2 regions of the Pseudoalteromonas spongiae UST010723-006 genome follow, and region 2 is predicted to be linked to the other one. Evidence: predicted binding sites of a transcription regulator. Region 2 holds the regulator's gene; the other holds the start of a gene.
The links. Region 2 encodes NrdR, which represses ribonucleotide reductase genes. Its sites were predicted from a motif close to AAACACNANATNTNGTGTTT; they were not measured.
Positions count from the first base shown of each region.

Region 1: nrdA (class 1a ribonucleoside-diphosphate reductase subunit alpha) is a predicted target of NrdR. The motif match lies at 4,893-4,912, and genes of this name have one in related genera.

Region 1 is NZ_CP011039.1:1,554,368-1,562,371, reverse strand. It holds gene PSPO_RS07365 (TonB-dependent receptor) at 1-864, opposite strand, end outside; gene yfaE (class I ribonucleotide reductase maintenance protein YfaE) at 1,020-1,283, opposite strand; gene nrdB (class Ia ribonucleoside-diphosphate reductase subunit beta) at 1,283-2,413, opposite strand; gene nrdA (class 1a ribonucleoside-diphosphate reductase subunit alpha) at 2,478-4,763, opposite strand; gene PSPO_RS07340 (HAD family hydrolase) at 5,165-5,839, opposite strand; gene ubiG (bifunctional 2-polyprenyl-6-hydroxyphenol methylase/3-demethylubiquinol 3-O-methyltransferase UbiG) at 5,841-6,551, opposite strand; gene gyrA (DNA gyrase subunit A) at 6,706-8,004, shown strand, end outside.
Region 2 is NZ_CP011039.1:2,220,100-2,228,103, forward strand. It holds gene ribBA (bifunctional 3,4-dihydroxy-2-butanone-4-phosphate synthase/GTP cyclohydrolase II) at 1-714, opposite strand, end outside; gene PSPO_RS10310 (riboflavin synthase) at 739-1,398, opposite strand; gene ribD (bifunctional diaminohydroxyphosphoribosylaminopyrimidine deaminase/5-amino-6-(5-phosphoribosylamino)uracil reductase RibD) at 1,400-2,521, opposite strand; gene nrdR (transcriptional regulator NrdR) at 2,526-2,975, opposite strand; gene glyA (serine hydroxymethyltransferase) at 3,046-4,302, opposite strand; gene PSPO_RS10330 (patatin-like phospholipase family protein) at 4,502-6,679, opposite strand; gene ettA (energy-dependent translational throttle protein EttA) at 6,875-8,004, shown strand, end outside.

The DNA of each region.
Region 1 (8,004 bases), 670 kb from region 2:
TTCGTGCTCTTCGTGATGCGCTTCAAACTTTGGCACTTCGGTGTCTTCAGTTTTACGTTTTAAACCATCGAGATGGAAATTAAAGCCATTATCACCACCATTTAGTACAAATGCTGCTGTATTGCCTTCGTTAACGGTATCGTGTTTATATTCAACAGCACCTTCTAACGACTCGTAGTTAGTTGTCGGAATACGGCCATCGACCACATTCACTACACCGCCAATTGCTCCTGAACCATACAGCAATGTTGCTGGTCCACGCAGTACTTCAATTTGTTCTGCGCTTAATGTTTCGTTGGTGTTTGCGTGATCAGGGCCAACGCGCGATGCATCACTACTTTCTAAACCATTTTGCATAACGCGTACACGTGGGCCATCTAAACCTCGAATAACAGGTGAAGACGCGACAGAACTAAAATATGTTTGGCTAACACCCGGTAGTCTATTTAGGGTTTCACCGAGTGTATTAGATGATTTATCTTTGAGCTCGTCTCCTGCAAGCACTGCTACAGGAGAGGCCATCTCAAGGTTACTTTTGTGAAGCGCTGAAGCATATACAGTGATTGCTTCAATTGATGATTTTTCTAGTACAAAATTGATTGTTTGCGCTTGGTTTTTAACGCTAATGCGTTTGTCTAGAAAACCATCTTTACTGAAATGTAGCTGGCTATCAGCATCCAGTTCAATTTGATATTGACCTTCACTGTTGGTTGTAACAGTTTTTTCTTTACCATGAACATGCACTGCAACACCAGTAATTGGCTTGCCTGAATTATCAGTTAATTGTCCTGAAATCTGTGCAGCGTGTGAGCTAAGAGGGAATACTACGCTTAGCACTGCCAAGCTAATGAGAGATTTTTTCATAACGAATACTTCAGTAAGATTAAAAAAATACGTGTTATGTGATACTGTAACATCATCGCACGTACAAATAAATAAATTGTTATATCATTACATATATTAATTGTTTCTAATTACGGAATTATTACGGCGAAATACAGAAAGAGGAGTAGGCAGCTTTAAAACTTTGGAATGTCTATTTCGATATCTTCAAGTGGCGTGGCGCAACACAATAAAATCTCACCTTTACGAACAAATGCCAATGGTTCCTGTTGGTAGTCGACCTTGCCACTGACTAGCTTACAGCGGCAGGCACCGCAAAACCCTTCACGGCAGTGAAATTGTGTTTGGATTTTATTTTTTTCTAAGAAGGTGAGTAGATTTGGCTGATCAGAGTCGAATTCAAGACTCTGATCAGTATTTACAACAGTAACTTTGCTCATCAAAGATCAAAGTCACCAAAGTCAGAAGCATTTACTTCTGAATCAATTTGACCGACAAGGTAAGAACTAATTTCAGCTTCTTGTGGTGCTACCTGTACGTTATCTGAAACTAACCACGCGTTGATCCAAGGAATTGGGTTTGAGCTGGTTTCAAATACAGTTGGTAAACCAACGGCTGCCATACGTACATTTGTAATGTATTCAACATACTGGCAAAGAATGTCTTTGTTTAAGCCAATCATTGAGCCGTCTTTGAATAAGTATTCTGCCCATTCTTTTTCTTGCTCTGCTGCCTTGGTGAACATTGCAATCGATTCTTCGCGGCATTGCGCTGCAACAATGGCCATTTCAGGGTCGTCATCACCTTCTTGCATAATGTTTAGAATGTGCTGTGTGCCCGATAAGTGAAGCGCTTCATCACGTGCGATAAGCTTGATGATTTTCGCATTACCTTCCATCAATTCACGTTCTGCAAACGCAAACGAGCAAGCAAAACTAACATAGAAGCGGATTGCTTCTAAAATGTTTACTGACATGATGCAAAGATACAGTTTCTTTTTAAGATCGAATAGATTGATCTTTACTTCTTCACCGTTAATTTGGTGTTTGCCTTCACCGTATTCGTTGTAAATCGTCGTTAAGCTGATTAGTTCATCATAGTAACGCGTCACTTCTTCTGCGCGCTCTGCAATTTTTTCATTGGTAACAATGTCGTCAAAAATCAGTTCTGGCTGTTTTGTTACATTGCGAATAATGTGGGTGTACGAACGGCTGTGAATTGTTTCACTGAACGCCCACGTTTCAATCCAAGTTTCAAGTTCTGGAATTGATACGATAGGGAGTAACGCAACATTTGGTGAACGACCTTGTACACTATCAAGTAGTGTTTGGTATTTTAAGTTACTCAAGAAAATGTGCTTTTCGTGCTCTGGTAAACCCTCGAAGTCGATGCGGTCTTTGCTTACGTCAACTTCTTCAGGACGCCAGAAGAACGAAAGTTGCTTTTCAATTAGCTTTTCAAAAATAGGATGCTTTTGTTGATCATAGCGCGAAACATTAACAGTTTGTCCAAAGAACATTGGTTCTTTTAGTTGGTCATTATGCTCGCGACTAAATGTTGAATACGACATATTATTATTAACTCTAGAGAAAACAAACTAGCGGGCAAAGAGTGTATACTTTGCCCGCTGGGATTTAGATCTTACACGCGCCGCCTGCACAGCCATCATCTTCAGGCTCTGGCTTAAGCTCGTCCTGAGAATCCGATGCACCATCACGGGTGTTGTGGTAGTAAAGTGTTTTAACACCAAGTTTGTATGCAGTTAGTAAATCCTTAAGCAATAGCTTCATTGGAACTTTACCGCCTTCAAACTTATTTGGATCATAATTTGTGTTAGCAGAAATGGTTTGGTCGATAAATTTCTGCATAATACCCACCAATTGCAAGTAACCATCGTTGCTTGGAATATCCCAAAGTAACTCGTACGCATCTTGCAAGCGCTCGTACTCTGGTACTACTTGCTTTAAGATACCGTCTTTACTCGCTTTAACACTGATGTGTCCACGCGGTGGCTCAATACCATTGGTTGCGTTAGAGATTTGCGATGACGTTTCTGACGGCATTAACGCAGATAACGTTGAGTTACGCATACCGTGTTTAACAATGCTGTCACGTAGGCCATCCCAATCAAGGTGCAATTGCTCATTACATACCGCATCAAGATCTTTCTTGTAGGTATCAATTGGCATAATGCCTTTTGCGTACGTTGTTTCGTTAAACTTAGGACATGCGCCTTTTTCTTTAGCAAGTTCATTTGACGCTTTCATTAAGTAATATTGAATTGCCTCAAATGTACGGTGAGTTAACGCGTTTGCTGAACCGTCTGAATACTTAACACCGTTTTTCGCAAGGTAATAAGCGTAGTTAATTACACCAATACCTAACGTACGACGACCCATAGTTGCGTTATATGCAGCCGGTACAGGGTAATCTTGATAATCTAGTAAGTTATCTAGTGCACGTACAGCAAGTTCTGCTAATTCGTCTAATTCATCAAGTGATTTAATCGCACCTAGGTTGAACGCAGAAAGCGTACACAGTGCAATTTCACCTTCTTCGTCCATTACGTGTTTTAACGGCTTAGTAGGAAGCGCAATTTCTAAACACAAGTTAGACTGACGAATTGGTGCTACTTTTGAATCAAACGGGCTATGTGTATTTGTGTGGTCTACGTTTTGTAGGTAAATACGACCTGTGCTTGCACGCTCTTGGGCAAACATAGAGAATAATTCAATCGCTTTAATACGTTTTTTACGAATTGATTCATCTTGTTCGTATTGTACGTATAAGCGCTCGAACTCATCTTGATCTTCAAAGAATGCATCGTAAAGACCAGGCACATCTGACGGGCTAAACAGCGTGATGTAATCGTCTTTAATTAAACGCGAATACATTACTTTGTTAAACTGAACGCCGTAATCTAAGTGACGAACACGGTTGTCATCAACACCACGGTTGTTTTTAAGCACCAGTAGGTTTTCAACTTCTAAGTGCCATAACGGGTAGAATAGGGTTGCCGCGCCACCACGTACACCGCCTTGTGAACAGCTTTTAACTGCCGTTTGGAAGTGCTTGTAGAAAGGAATACAGCCAGTGTGGAATGCTTCACCGCTGCGAATTGGGCTACCTAATGCGCGAATTCGACCAGCATTAATACCAATACCAGCACGTTGGCTTACGTATTTTACAATCGACGATGACGTTGCATTAATTGAATCTAGACTATCGTCACATTCAATCAGTACGCATGAACTGAATTGACGTGTAGGGGTACGCACACCCGCCATAATTGGCGTTGGTAATGAGATCTTAAACGTCGATGTCGCGTCATAAAAACGTTTTACATAGTCTAAACGCGTGTCTTTCGGATATTTTGAGAATAAACATGCTGCAACTAAAATATAAAGGAACTGCGCGCTTTCATAAATCTCACCGGTAACACGGTTTTGCACAAGGTATTTACCTTCTAACTGCTTAACGGCAGCATAGCTGAAGGTAAGATCACGAGAATGATCAATATATGCGTCAAGCTCTTCGATTTCCTGCAGGCTATAGTCGGCAAGTAGATGTGGATCATACTTGTTCATTTCAACCATCTTAACCATATGATCATATAGTTTCGGTGGCTCAAATTTACCATAGGCTTTCTTACGCAAATGGAAAATTGCCAAACGCGCAGCAAGGTACTGATAATCTGGTGTTTCTTTCGAAATTAGATCAGCAGCAGCTTTGATAATGGTTTCGTGAATATCTTCTGTACGGATACCGTCGTAAAACTGAATGTGTGATTTTAGTTCTACTTGCGATACAGATACGTTATTTAGGCCTTCTGCTGCCCATGCAATAACGCGGTGAATTTTGTCTAGGTCAAGCGGTTCCTTGCGACCGTCACGTTTACTGACTGAAAGCTCTTGGTTCATAGTTATGCCTGCAATTTCCTTCAAACGAGCAAAAAATTTTTATTATGTCGAAATATTAAACTGGACTTTTGTCCTATTATTTAAGCGCACGGCTCAGGCGAAATTACCACTAGTGCTCGTTTTTCGCTTAGCTACTAGATATGGTGTCGCCATCACAGATGATCACAAGATAGAGGGGTATGCGTCTTTTTTCAAGGCCTAGAAAAGCGAGATAATTTGTGATCAATTTTTTACTAACTAGTCTGTTAGCATCCACTAACTTGTTAAGTAAAGTGTGTTTAGTCTATGTGAAAAAACAACGAAAAAAATACGATAAAAAAAAATATTTAAAATTTATTTGTTGCAAATTCACAAGGTATTGTTTTTGGGTCCGAGATTAAAATAACCACTATATCTAGTGGTTATTTTTTACCATAGTAACTAGATATATGGTTAAGCAGTGAGCAGGCGTTGGTAAAGCTAAAGTCAGATTGCCAGCTTGAAACAGGGTTGCCATTTAAATATCCCCAAAGCGCCGAAGCTGTTTTCATCCCCGCAGATTTGCCAGCAATGATATCGCGCTCATCGTCACCGACATAGATGCAACACCTAGGATCAACCTTCATTAATTCACAGCTGTAAAGCAAAGGATCAGGGTAGGGCTTGGCCCGCTCAAGTGTGTCACCCGATACAATATTTTTGCAGTTTGCAAATTGTGTGATTTGCGCAACAAGGGGGTTAGTTAAGTGCTTTGGTTTATTTGTCACAATCGACCAAGGAACTGCGTGCTCATCTAAAAACGTAATTAGTGGCACAATACCTTGGTAAAAACGGCTTTTACACCATAAATTGTTCGCGTAATAAGTAAGAAACGCTTCTTTTAAATGTGTTTGTTCGTCGTTTGAGAAATGTCGCCATTCATCACCAAAACCAAGTTTGAGTAATGCAAGCGTACCGTTAGAGGCCTGCGTACGATATGTTTCTGCACTTACCGTCGGTTTATTATGTTTGGCCAACACAAAGTTAAGCGCAGCACCTAAATCATCCGCACTGTCGATTAAGGTGCCATCTAAATCAAACAATACTGCTTGATACATTTTATGCTAACTTTTCGAAATGGATCATATAGTTAACTGACACATCGTTGGTTAAACTATACGTTTGACCAAGCGGATTGTAACTTAACCCTTTCATAATGCGCGCTTTAAGGCCGTATTTTTCAGCCCAATTAATCAAAGTTGCAGGCTTGATGAATTTGTCGTGGTCGTGTGTGCCTTTTGGCACAATCTTAAGTAAGTGCTCGGCACCGACAATGGCAAATAAATACCCTTTAAGTGTTTTATTAAGCGTTGACATAAACACATGACCACCAGGCTTCACCAATGTTGCTAATGATGCGATTACCGATTCAGGGTCCGGTACATGCTCAAGCATTTCCATACACGTAACAACATCAAATTGCTGAGGGTTTTGCTCGGCAAACGCTTCAGCGGTCACTTTTTCATAGTTAAGGGAAACGCCCACTTCTAATGCATGTAATTTAGCAACATTTAAGGGCTCTTCACCCATATCAATGCCCGTCACATGCGCGCCTAGTTTAGCCATGCTTTCAGCTAATATACCGCCACCGCAGCCAACATCTAATACATTTTTTGAGAAAATGCCTTGGCTATATAAGTTAATAAAGTCTAAACGAAGCGGGTTTATTTCGTGTAGCGGTTTAAATTCACCATTAAGGTCCCACCAACGGTCGGCCATGGCTTCAAATTTTGCAATTTCACTTGCATCTACATTTTGTTGAACGGTCATAAAAAGCATCCAGAGTGATTTGAGGGCATTATAAAGGGATTTTTTATAAAAAGACTACCGCTTACAACCTGTAAATAATGATTTTTTGTGTTAGCATGCTTTGGTTATAAAAATAATAACTGAATTAATACACGATTGAAGGAAGAGAAATCGGATGACAGATCTCGCCAATGAAATCCTTCCAATCAATATTGAAGATGAATTAAAAAATTCATACCTCGATTATGCCATGAGCGTAATTGTAGGACGTGCGCTTCCTGATGTACGAGATGGTTTAAAACCAGTTCATCGCCGCGTACTTTTCGCAATGAATGAACTCAATAATGATTGGAACAAACCTTATAAAAAGTCTGCACGTGTTGTAGGTGACGTAATCGGTAAATATCACCCACATGGTGATAGCGCGGTTTACGATACGATTGTACGTATGGCTCAGCCGTTCTCACTTCGTTATTTATTAGTTGATGGTCAAGGTAACTTCGGTTCGGTAGACGGCGACAGCGCTGCTGCGATGCGTTATACCGAAGTACGTATGGCTAAAATGGCCCATCAATTATTAGCGGATCTTGAAAAAGAAACGGTTGATTACGTTGATAACTATGATGGTACGGAAAAAATCCCAGCGGTACTACCAACACGAGTTCCTAACTTGTTAGTAAACGGTGCATCGGGTATCGCGGTAGGTATGGCGACTAACATTCCGCCACACAATTTATCTGAGGTAATTAACGGCTGTTTAGCGGTTATTGAAAACCCTGAAATACAAATTGAAGAGCTTATCGATTATATCCCAGGCCCTGATTTCCCAACAGCGGGTATTATCAGCGGCAAAAAAGGTATCGAGCAAGCGTATAAAACAGGCCGTGGTAAAGTTTATATCCGCGCCAAAGCAGAAGTTCAAGTTAACGAAAAAACGGGTAAAGAAACAATTATTGTTCACGAAATCCCGTACCAAGTTAACAAAGCACGTTTAATTGAAAAGATTGCTGAACTTGTTAAAGACAAGAAAATTGAGGGCATCAGTGCACTGCGTGATGAGTCTGATAAAGACGGTATGCGCATTGTTATCGAAATTAAACGTGGTGAAGTAGGCGAAGTTGTTCTAAACAACCTGTATGCACAAACACAAATGCAAACAGTGTTTGGTATGAACATGGTTGCGCTAGATAATGGTCAACCTAAACTACTTAACCTAAAAGAAATGCTTGAAGCGTTTGTTACGCACCGTCGCGAAGTAGTAACGCGCCGTACGGTATTTGACTTACGTAAAGCACGTGACAGAGCACATACCCTTGAAGGTTTAGCAATCGCGCTTGCGAATATCGATCCTATTATCGAGGTTATTCGTCGTTCGCAAACTCGTGAAGAAGCAAAAGTAGCCTTACTTTCTCGTAGCTGGGAACTTGGTAACGTTAAAGGCATGCTAGAAAAAGCAGGTGAAGACGACGTTGCT
Region 2 (8,004 bases):
CATTGCGTAATGAAGTTGACCGTCAATTGTGTCTTTATAGGTCACAAGGTCAAACTCACCGTGTTCAGTTGGCAATTTACATTCTGCTACACGTTCAATAGTGGCTTCATTTAAGTTGCGGTATTCAATTAAATCCGCAATGGTACCCATTTTTAAACCGTGCTCTTTAGCAAAAATTTCTAAGTCTGGACGGCGCGCCATGGTGCCATCTGGATTGAGTATTTCAACGATCACTGAAGATGGCTCGCAGCCTGCTAAGCGCGCTAAATCACAACCGGCTTCTGTGTGTCCTGCACGAGTCAATACACCACCCGGTTGCGCCATAATTGGAAAAATGTGACCTGGCTGTACGATATCTTCAGGTACCGCACCCTTTGCCACTGCAGCTTGTACTGTGCGTGCACGGTCTGCTGCTGAAATACCCGTTGTTACACCCTTTGCCGCTTCAATCGACATGGTAAAATTGGTAGAAAACTGTGCGCCGTTATTGCTTACCATTAGTGGTAAGTTAAGTTGCTGGCAACGCTCTTGTGTTAGCGTTAAACAAATCAAACCACGGCCATGTGTCGCCATAAAGTTAATTGCATCGGCACTGATGTGCTCAGATGCCATAATTAAGTCGCCTTCATTTTCACGGTCTTCGTCATCCATCAGAATGACCATTTTGCCTAGACGGATATCTTCAATAATTTCTGCTGCAGTGTGTAAGCCCATTTTGTTACCTTTGCTTGCGACTGGTTATCGATTCATAAAGCCAGCTTGCGCTAGAAGCTCATGAGTGAGAGAACTGGTTGGTTTTGCATCTTGCTGTGGCATCATTAAACGCTCCAAATAACGTGCGAGCTGATCCACTTCTAAATTCACTTTGCTACCTACTTTAAAGCCACTAATCGTGGTTTCGCCTGCTGTGTGCGGCACAATGGTTAGCTTAAATTCGTTGTCGTTTATTTCGTTTACCGTAAGGCTAATGCCATCAATGCAAACCGAGCCTTTATACGGGATATACTTGAGTAATTGCGCTGGTGCACAAAGCCAATAATCGGTTGCACGGGCATTGGCTTCAATACGGGTTACGGTTGCAATGCCGTCTATATGCCCAGAAACTAAATGACCGCCTAAACGCGATTGTGGCATTAACGCTTTTTCAAGGTTAACGGTTTGCCCAACTTGGTAGCTTTCAAAGTTGGTTAACGATAGGGTTTCTTTTGATACATCGGCTACATAGCCGTGGCCTGTTAAAGCAATAACCGTTAGACATACGCCATTGGTTGCAATGCTGTCACCTAATTTAACATCAGCCAAATCAAGTTTGCCTGAGTTAATGGTAACGCGCATGTCGCCAGCAATCATTTCAATTGCCGCAACGTTTCCGGTTGCTTCTATAATGCCTGTAAACATATTAATTTCTTTTTACTAATGCATGTAGACAGATATCCTGTCCAACTTGCTTGAGTGTGTTTATTTCAAGTTCAGGGACTTGAGACATGGTTGTAAATGTTGGCAAGTTAATCAAGCTCTTACTACTGTGCCCCATCAATTTAGGCGCCATAAACAGAACAAGTTCATCGACCAGCTGCTGTTCAAACATTTTACCTGCCAAGGTTGCGCCCGCTTCTAACAGTACTAAGTTAACGCCGCGCTCGGCTAATAATAACAATAAAGCGCGTAAATCTACTTTGCTATTGTTTTGCTCAACCACTACTTGTTCAACAAAATGCGGCCAAGTGTGCGATTTATCAAGTGTTGTACGTGCAATAATTATTTTAGATGGTTGCTGAAATAACGCGAGATCCGGCGTTAGTCGATTTTGCGAATCAATAATCACGCGGATTGGCTGGCGAGTACTGTGTTTTGCATCAGTATCTGTCAATTCATCAGGGCGGACATTTAATTTCGCATTATCGACAATAACGGTATCTGCCCCTGACAGTACCGCACAACTTTCTGCCCGTAAATCTTGCACTGCGCGGCGCGATTCACTACTGGTAATCCATTTACTTTCACCATTTTCAAGTGCCGTTTTGCCATCAAGGCTTGCCGCTAATTTACAGCGTACAAAAGGCAAGTTGGTGCGCATGCGTTTTAAAAAGCCCAAATTGAGTGCTTCGGCTTCATCGTTTAATAAGCCAAAATCGGTTTCGATTCCGGCATCTTCGAGCATTTTTAAACCGCGACCTGCGACTTCTGGGTTTGGATCCACCATAGCAGCGACAACTCGGCTAACGCCTGCTTTAATTAGGCCTTCAGCACATGGCGGCGTGCGACCATAATGCGAACACGGTTCTAGCGTGACGTACGCGGTTGCCCCTTTAGCATTGTCACCTGCCATTTTCAGTGCATGCACTTCGGCATGAGGACCACCTGCTTGAATATGAAAGCCTTCACCGATGATTTGATTATCTTTAACTAAAACGCAACCTACGTTGGGGTTAGGCGTGGTGGTAAATCGACCGCGTTTAGCAAGCTCGATAGCGCGCGCCATATATTTGTGATCACATTCAGAAAAGCGATTGTTGTGCATCAGATTACTCACCTAAGCGTGCGATTTCTTCGCCAAATTCTTTAATGTCTTCAAATGAGCGGTAAACAGATGCAAAACGTACGTAAGCAACTTTATCGAGTTTTTTCAGCGCTTCCATAATAAATTCGCCGACCGTTTTACTGTCAACTTCGCGCTCACCTGTTGCACGCAATTGCGATTTAATTTGGTGTACTACTTCTTCTACTTGTTCTGTACTGACAGGGCGTTTTTCTAGCGCACGATGCAAACCATTGCGAAGTTTATCTTCATTAAACGGTTCTCGGCTGCCGTCTTGCTTGATTACGCGTGGCATAACAAGCTCAGCACCTTCAAAGGTAGTAAAACGTTCGTGACATTCATTACATTCGCGACGGCGGCGAACCTGATGACCACCACCTACTAAGCGTGAATCGATAACTTTGGTGTCATTGGCTGTACAAAAAGGACAATGCATAAACAACTCTCGAAAGAAAAAAGGCCGCAAAAAAGCGGCCTTATCATATCATGTTAACAATGAGAAAACATTATGCGTAAACAGGGTGTTTCGCACAAATTGCTTTTACTTTCTCACGTACTTCATCTTGTACTTTTGTATCTTCGATGTTGTCTAGCACATCACAGATCCAGCCAGTTAACTCTTTTGCTTCTGCTTCTTTAAAACCACGACGCGTGATTGCAGGAGAACCGATACGCAGACCAGACGTTACAAACGGAGAACGTGGGTCGTTTGGTACTGAGTTTTTGTTAACTGTAATGTAAGCATTACCAAGTGCTGCGTCCGCATCTTTACCTGTGATATCTTTGTTGATTAAATCAAGTAAGAATAGGTGGTTGTCTGTTTTACCAGAAACAACGTCGTAACCACGTGCTTTAAATACTTCAACCATAGCTTGCGCATTCTTAACAACTTGTGTTTGGTATGCTTTGAACTCTGGCTCTAGTGCTTCTTTAAATGCAACCGCTTTAGCAGCGATTACGTGACATAAAGGACCACCTTGACCACCTGGGAATACCGCAGAGTTTAACTTTTTGTAAATCTCTTCGTCACCACAGTTAGACACGATTAAGCCACCACGAGGACCCGCTAGTGTTTTGTGTGTTGTTGTCGTAACCACGTGTGCAAATGGCACTGGGCTTGGGTATACGCCTGCAGCAACAAGGCCAGCAACGTGTGCCATATCAACTAGAAGGTAAGCACCTACTTTGTCTGCGATTTCACGGAATTTAGCCCAATCAACAATACCTGAGTATGCTGAGAAACCACCGATAATCATTTTAGGCTTGTGCTCTAGTGCTAGCGCTTCAACTTGTGCGTAGTCGATTTCGCCAGTTTCTTCGTTTAGGCCGTACTGAACTGCGTTGTACGTTTTACCTGAGAAGTTTACGTGTGAACCGTGAGTTAGGTGACCGCCGTGTGCAAGGCTCATACCTAAAACTGTGTCGCCCGGCTGAAGTAACGCTTGGAATACTGCCGCGTTTGCTTGCGAACCCGCGTGCGGTTGCACGTTTGCGTAATCTGTACCGAATAATTCGTTAGCGCGATCAATTGCTAATTGCTCAACAACATCAACGTGCTCACAACCACCGTAGTAACGCTTGTAAGGGTAACCTTCCGCGTATTTGTTAGTTAACTGAGAACCTTGTGCTTCAAGTACACGCGGGCTACAGTAGTTTTCAGACGCGATAAGTTCGATGTGCTCTTCTTGACGCTGCTTTTCTTTTTCCATTGCGCCAAATAGTTCTGGATCAAAATCCGAGATATTCATGCTACGTTCTAACATGGTTACTCCTAAATAGAAGATGGTTGTGGGATAAAGGGCGTATTGTACGCTTAAAAAGCGCCCTTGCCTACTTTGTATATGTGAAGTTATTTAAACAGGGATTGAAAATTTTTCACAGTGTATTTTTAATGATATTTTTAAATCGAAATATAAATATTTAAAATACAACACAAACCATCCATTAAATTTAATTATGCAACTACCAGTGTTTGCCTAATGATACAAAAAAGCTGGATTCGCCATCGTCGGTTGCGCCAAAACCAAATGCAGCTGGGCCAAAGCGTGTATCGGTGCCAACAAACAAGCTGCTGGCAAAAATAAGCTCAGATAAATCGACGCTTTGTTGAATATCCCACACATTACCTACTTCAGCACTCACACCAAGGTAAAGTGGCATGCTGGTCATATTAAGCATATCGCGTCCTAAATCGTATTGATAAATCACTGCGCCAAACGTTTTTTTAGGACCGTTTAACACGTTTTTGCCATAACCTGATAAGTTTAAAAAACCACCCAAGCGCTCAGTATTAACGGTAAATGTACCGTCTGATTCATAACTGGTATACGATGCTGTGCCAACTAAGCCGTGGTGGCGAATAGAAAAAGCGCCGCGCCAATCAATTTTGTATTTACTGGCATAGCGACTGTCGATTGGGTCCAGGCGATCATCGTACGCTTCTTTAAAACGCCCATAATAAACACGTAGTCGATTACCTTGGGTTGGAAAACTAATGCTATCTAAGGTGTCATACATCAAACTGCTGTAAAACCCCGTTTGATCAAAGGGGAATTTATCATTTATCAATGATTTTTGTTCAAGTTCGCCTACATCACGTATTGTGCCAAACTCAAATCGCCAAAAATTATTAATGTTGTAACCGAGCGCCAAATTACCACGTAGGTGATTCTTTTCTAAATCAAAGTACGCTTGCGTTACCGTTTGTAGCTTGTATCTGTCTTTGATAAACGCGAGGCGAGCACTCGCATAATAGTCATCTTCTGCGTTTAGTGGTTGATAAAATTCGGTCGCGATATACTCTTCAAAACCAAGCGAGATCTCATTGCGCCAAAGCCCTCCATAGCGATTAATATTGCCGCGCGTAAACGCCATATCAATTGAGAGCACCGAGTTTACTGTCACGTCACTTTGATAATTAGCGCCAAAATCTAAATAGTTTGGCCCCCACGATTTACCAATTGTTTTTAATACCAACACTCGCCCTTGCTCGGTATCTTTAAACTCGGTTTCAACACGCTCAAATTCATTGAGCGCATAAACGCGATTTACCGCCTGCTGCACATCATGCTCTGACGGAGTGTCTCCTGGGTTAATCGAAAAGTGTTTGAGTATCAATTTATTATTTACATCTGACAAATTATCCAACGAAATCGCAAGTACTGGGTTATAAATTGGCTGAAACCACACTTGGCTGCGCTCGCGCTTAGCGACTTGATACGCCTCAAATGCACTCGGTGAAATAGCTAAGGATTGCAGTTTTGGTTCTGCGATTTTTGCAGCGGCAAGGCCGCGCACTAACGACTCTTCTAAATCAGCCCAGTCGGTGGTGCTTAAGTCATCAATGTCGGGGCGAATATAAATATCTTTTTCACTTAGCAAACGTTTTTGCCATTGTGTTGAGGCATTGGTCAAAATGGTAGAAAGTTGGCCAAGTACTTCCATGGTTGATGTGAACTCATTCGACTGAGCAAGTGATGCACCTATATCTACGGCTATAACGATATCTGCGCCCATCTCTTTTACTACGTCAACCGGCAAATTATTGGCGATGCCACCATCAACCAGCAAGCGACCATCAATTTCGGTCGGCTGCACAGCCCCGGGTACCGAGGCCGAAGCTTGCATTGCTTCAGCAATACTACCAGATGAAATTACCACGGCTTCACTGGTCGATAAATCGGTCGCAATTGCGCGATACGGGATTGCCAGCTGGTCAAAATCATCAAACAAATGCACTGAACGCGTTGAGTTTCGCAATAAACGACTCATACTTTGCCCGACAAGCAAACCTTTAGATGAGCGCAATGCACCGTCACGAATACCAAAATTCAGTTGTAGATTATATTTATCGCGTAACTCTTTATCGCGATAGCGTAATACTTCTCTTGGAATATCATCTGAATAACCTTGGTTCCAATCTTCATTAAGCATAAATTTTTCAATTTCACTTGCTGAATATCCCAAGGCATACATACCTGCAACATAAGCACCAATGCTAGTACCGGCGATATAATCGATTTTTACATTATTCGCTTCAAGTACCTTTAACACGCCAATGTGCGCGCCGCCTTTGGCGCCGCCACCACCGAGCACTAAACCTATTTTTGGCTGATTCGATGCACTTAGTTCAAAACTCATCAATATTGAACAAAATAAAAGATAAAGAGAGGTTTTATTTAGCGCCGGCATAGGTAAGCAATTACTATTATTTTTATGTGACTTTACCTTAACTTAACAGAATGACATTTTAAATCTACTACGACATTGAATGCCCCCATTTATCACACTACAATATGCAGCAATTACATTATTAAAATCACTATAGGATTATTCATGCCTTTACCGGATAAGTTTATCTACACGATGCATCGTGTAAGTAAAGTAGTGCCGCCAAAGCGTACTATTTTAAAAGATATCTCGCTTTCATTTTTCCCTGGCGCAAAAATTGGTGTGCTTGGTTTAAACGGTGCAGGTAAATCTACCTTGCTTCGTATTATGGCGGGCGTTGACACTGAGTTTGAAGGTGAAGCGCGCGCGTTCCCTGATACAAAAATTGGTTACTTACCACAGGAACCTGTACTAGACGAAAACAAAACAGTACGTGAAACAGTTGAAGAAGCCCTTTCTGAAGTAACGAATGCCCTTGCACGTTTAGATGAAGTTTACGCTGAATACGCAATGGACGGTGCAGATTTTGACGCATTGGCAAAAGAGCAAGGTGAACTTGAAGCAATTATTCAGGCGCACGATGGTCACAACCTAGATAATGCACTAGAGCGTGCTGCCGATGCACTTCGTTTACCAGAGTGGGACACGCCAATTAAAGTACTTTCAGGAGGTGAGCGTCGCCGTGTTGCAATTTGTCGTTTATTACTTGAAAAGCCAGACATGCTATTACTCGACGAACCAACTAACCACTTAGATGCTGAATCAGTAGCTTGGTTAGAGCGTTTCTTACACGATTACGAAGGCACTGTTGTGGCGATTACCCACGACCGTTATTTCTTAGATAACGTGGCAGGTTGGATTTTAGAGCTTGACCGTGGTGAAGGTATTCCGTGGGAAGGTAACTACTCATCATGGCTTGAGCAAAAAGATGCGCGTTTGAAGCAAGAAGAAAAAGCGGAAAAAGCACGTCAGAAATCAATTGCGCAAGAACTTGAGTGGGTACGTTCAAACCCGAAAGGCCGCCAGGCTAAATCGAAAGCACGTATGGCACAATTCTCAGAACTACAACATTCTGATTACCAAAAGCGTAACGAAACCAACGAGCTATTTATTCCACCAGGTCCTCGCCTAGGTGATAAAGTACTAGAAGTAAACAACATCAAAAAAGGCTACGGCGACCGTGTACTAATTGATGATTTAAGCTTCTCAGTACCAAAAGGTGCAATCGTTGGTATTATCGGTGCTAACGGTGCTGGTAAATCAACCTTATTCCGTATGCTAGGCGGTCAAGAAAC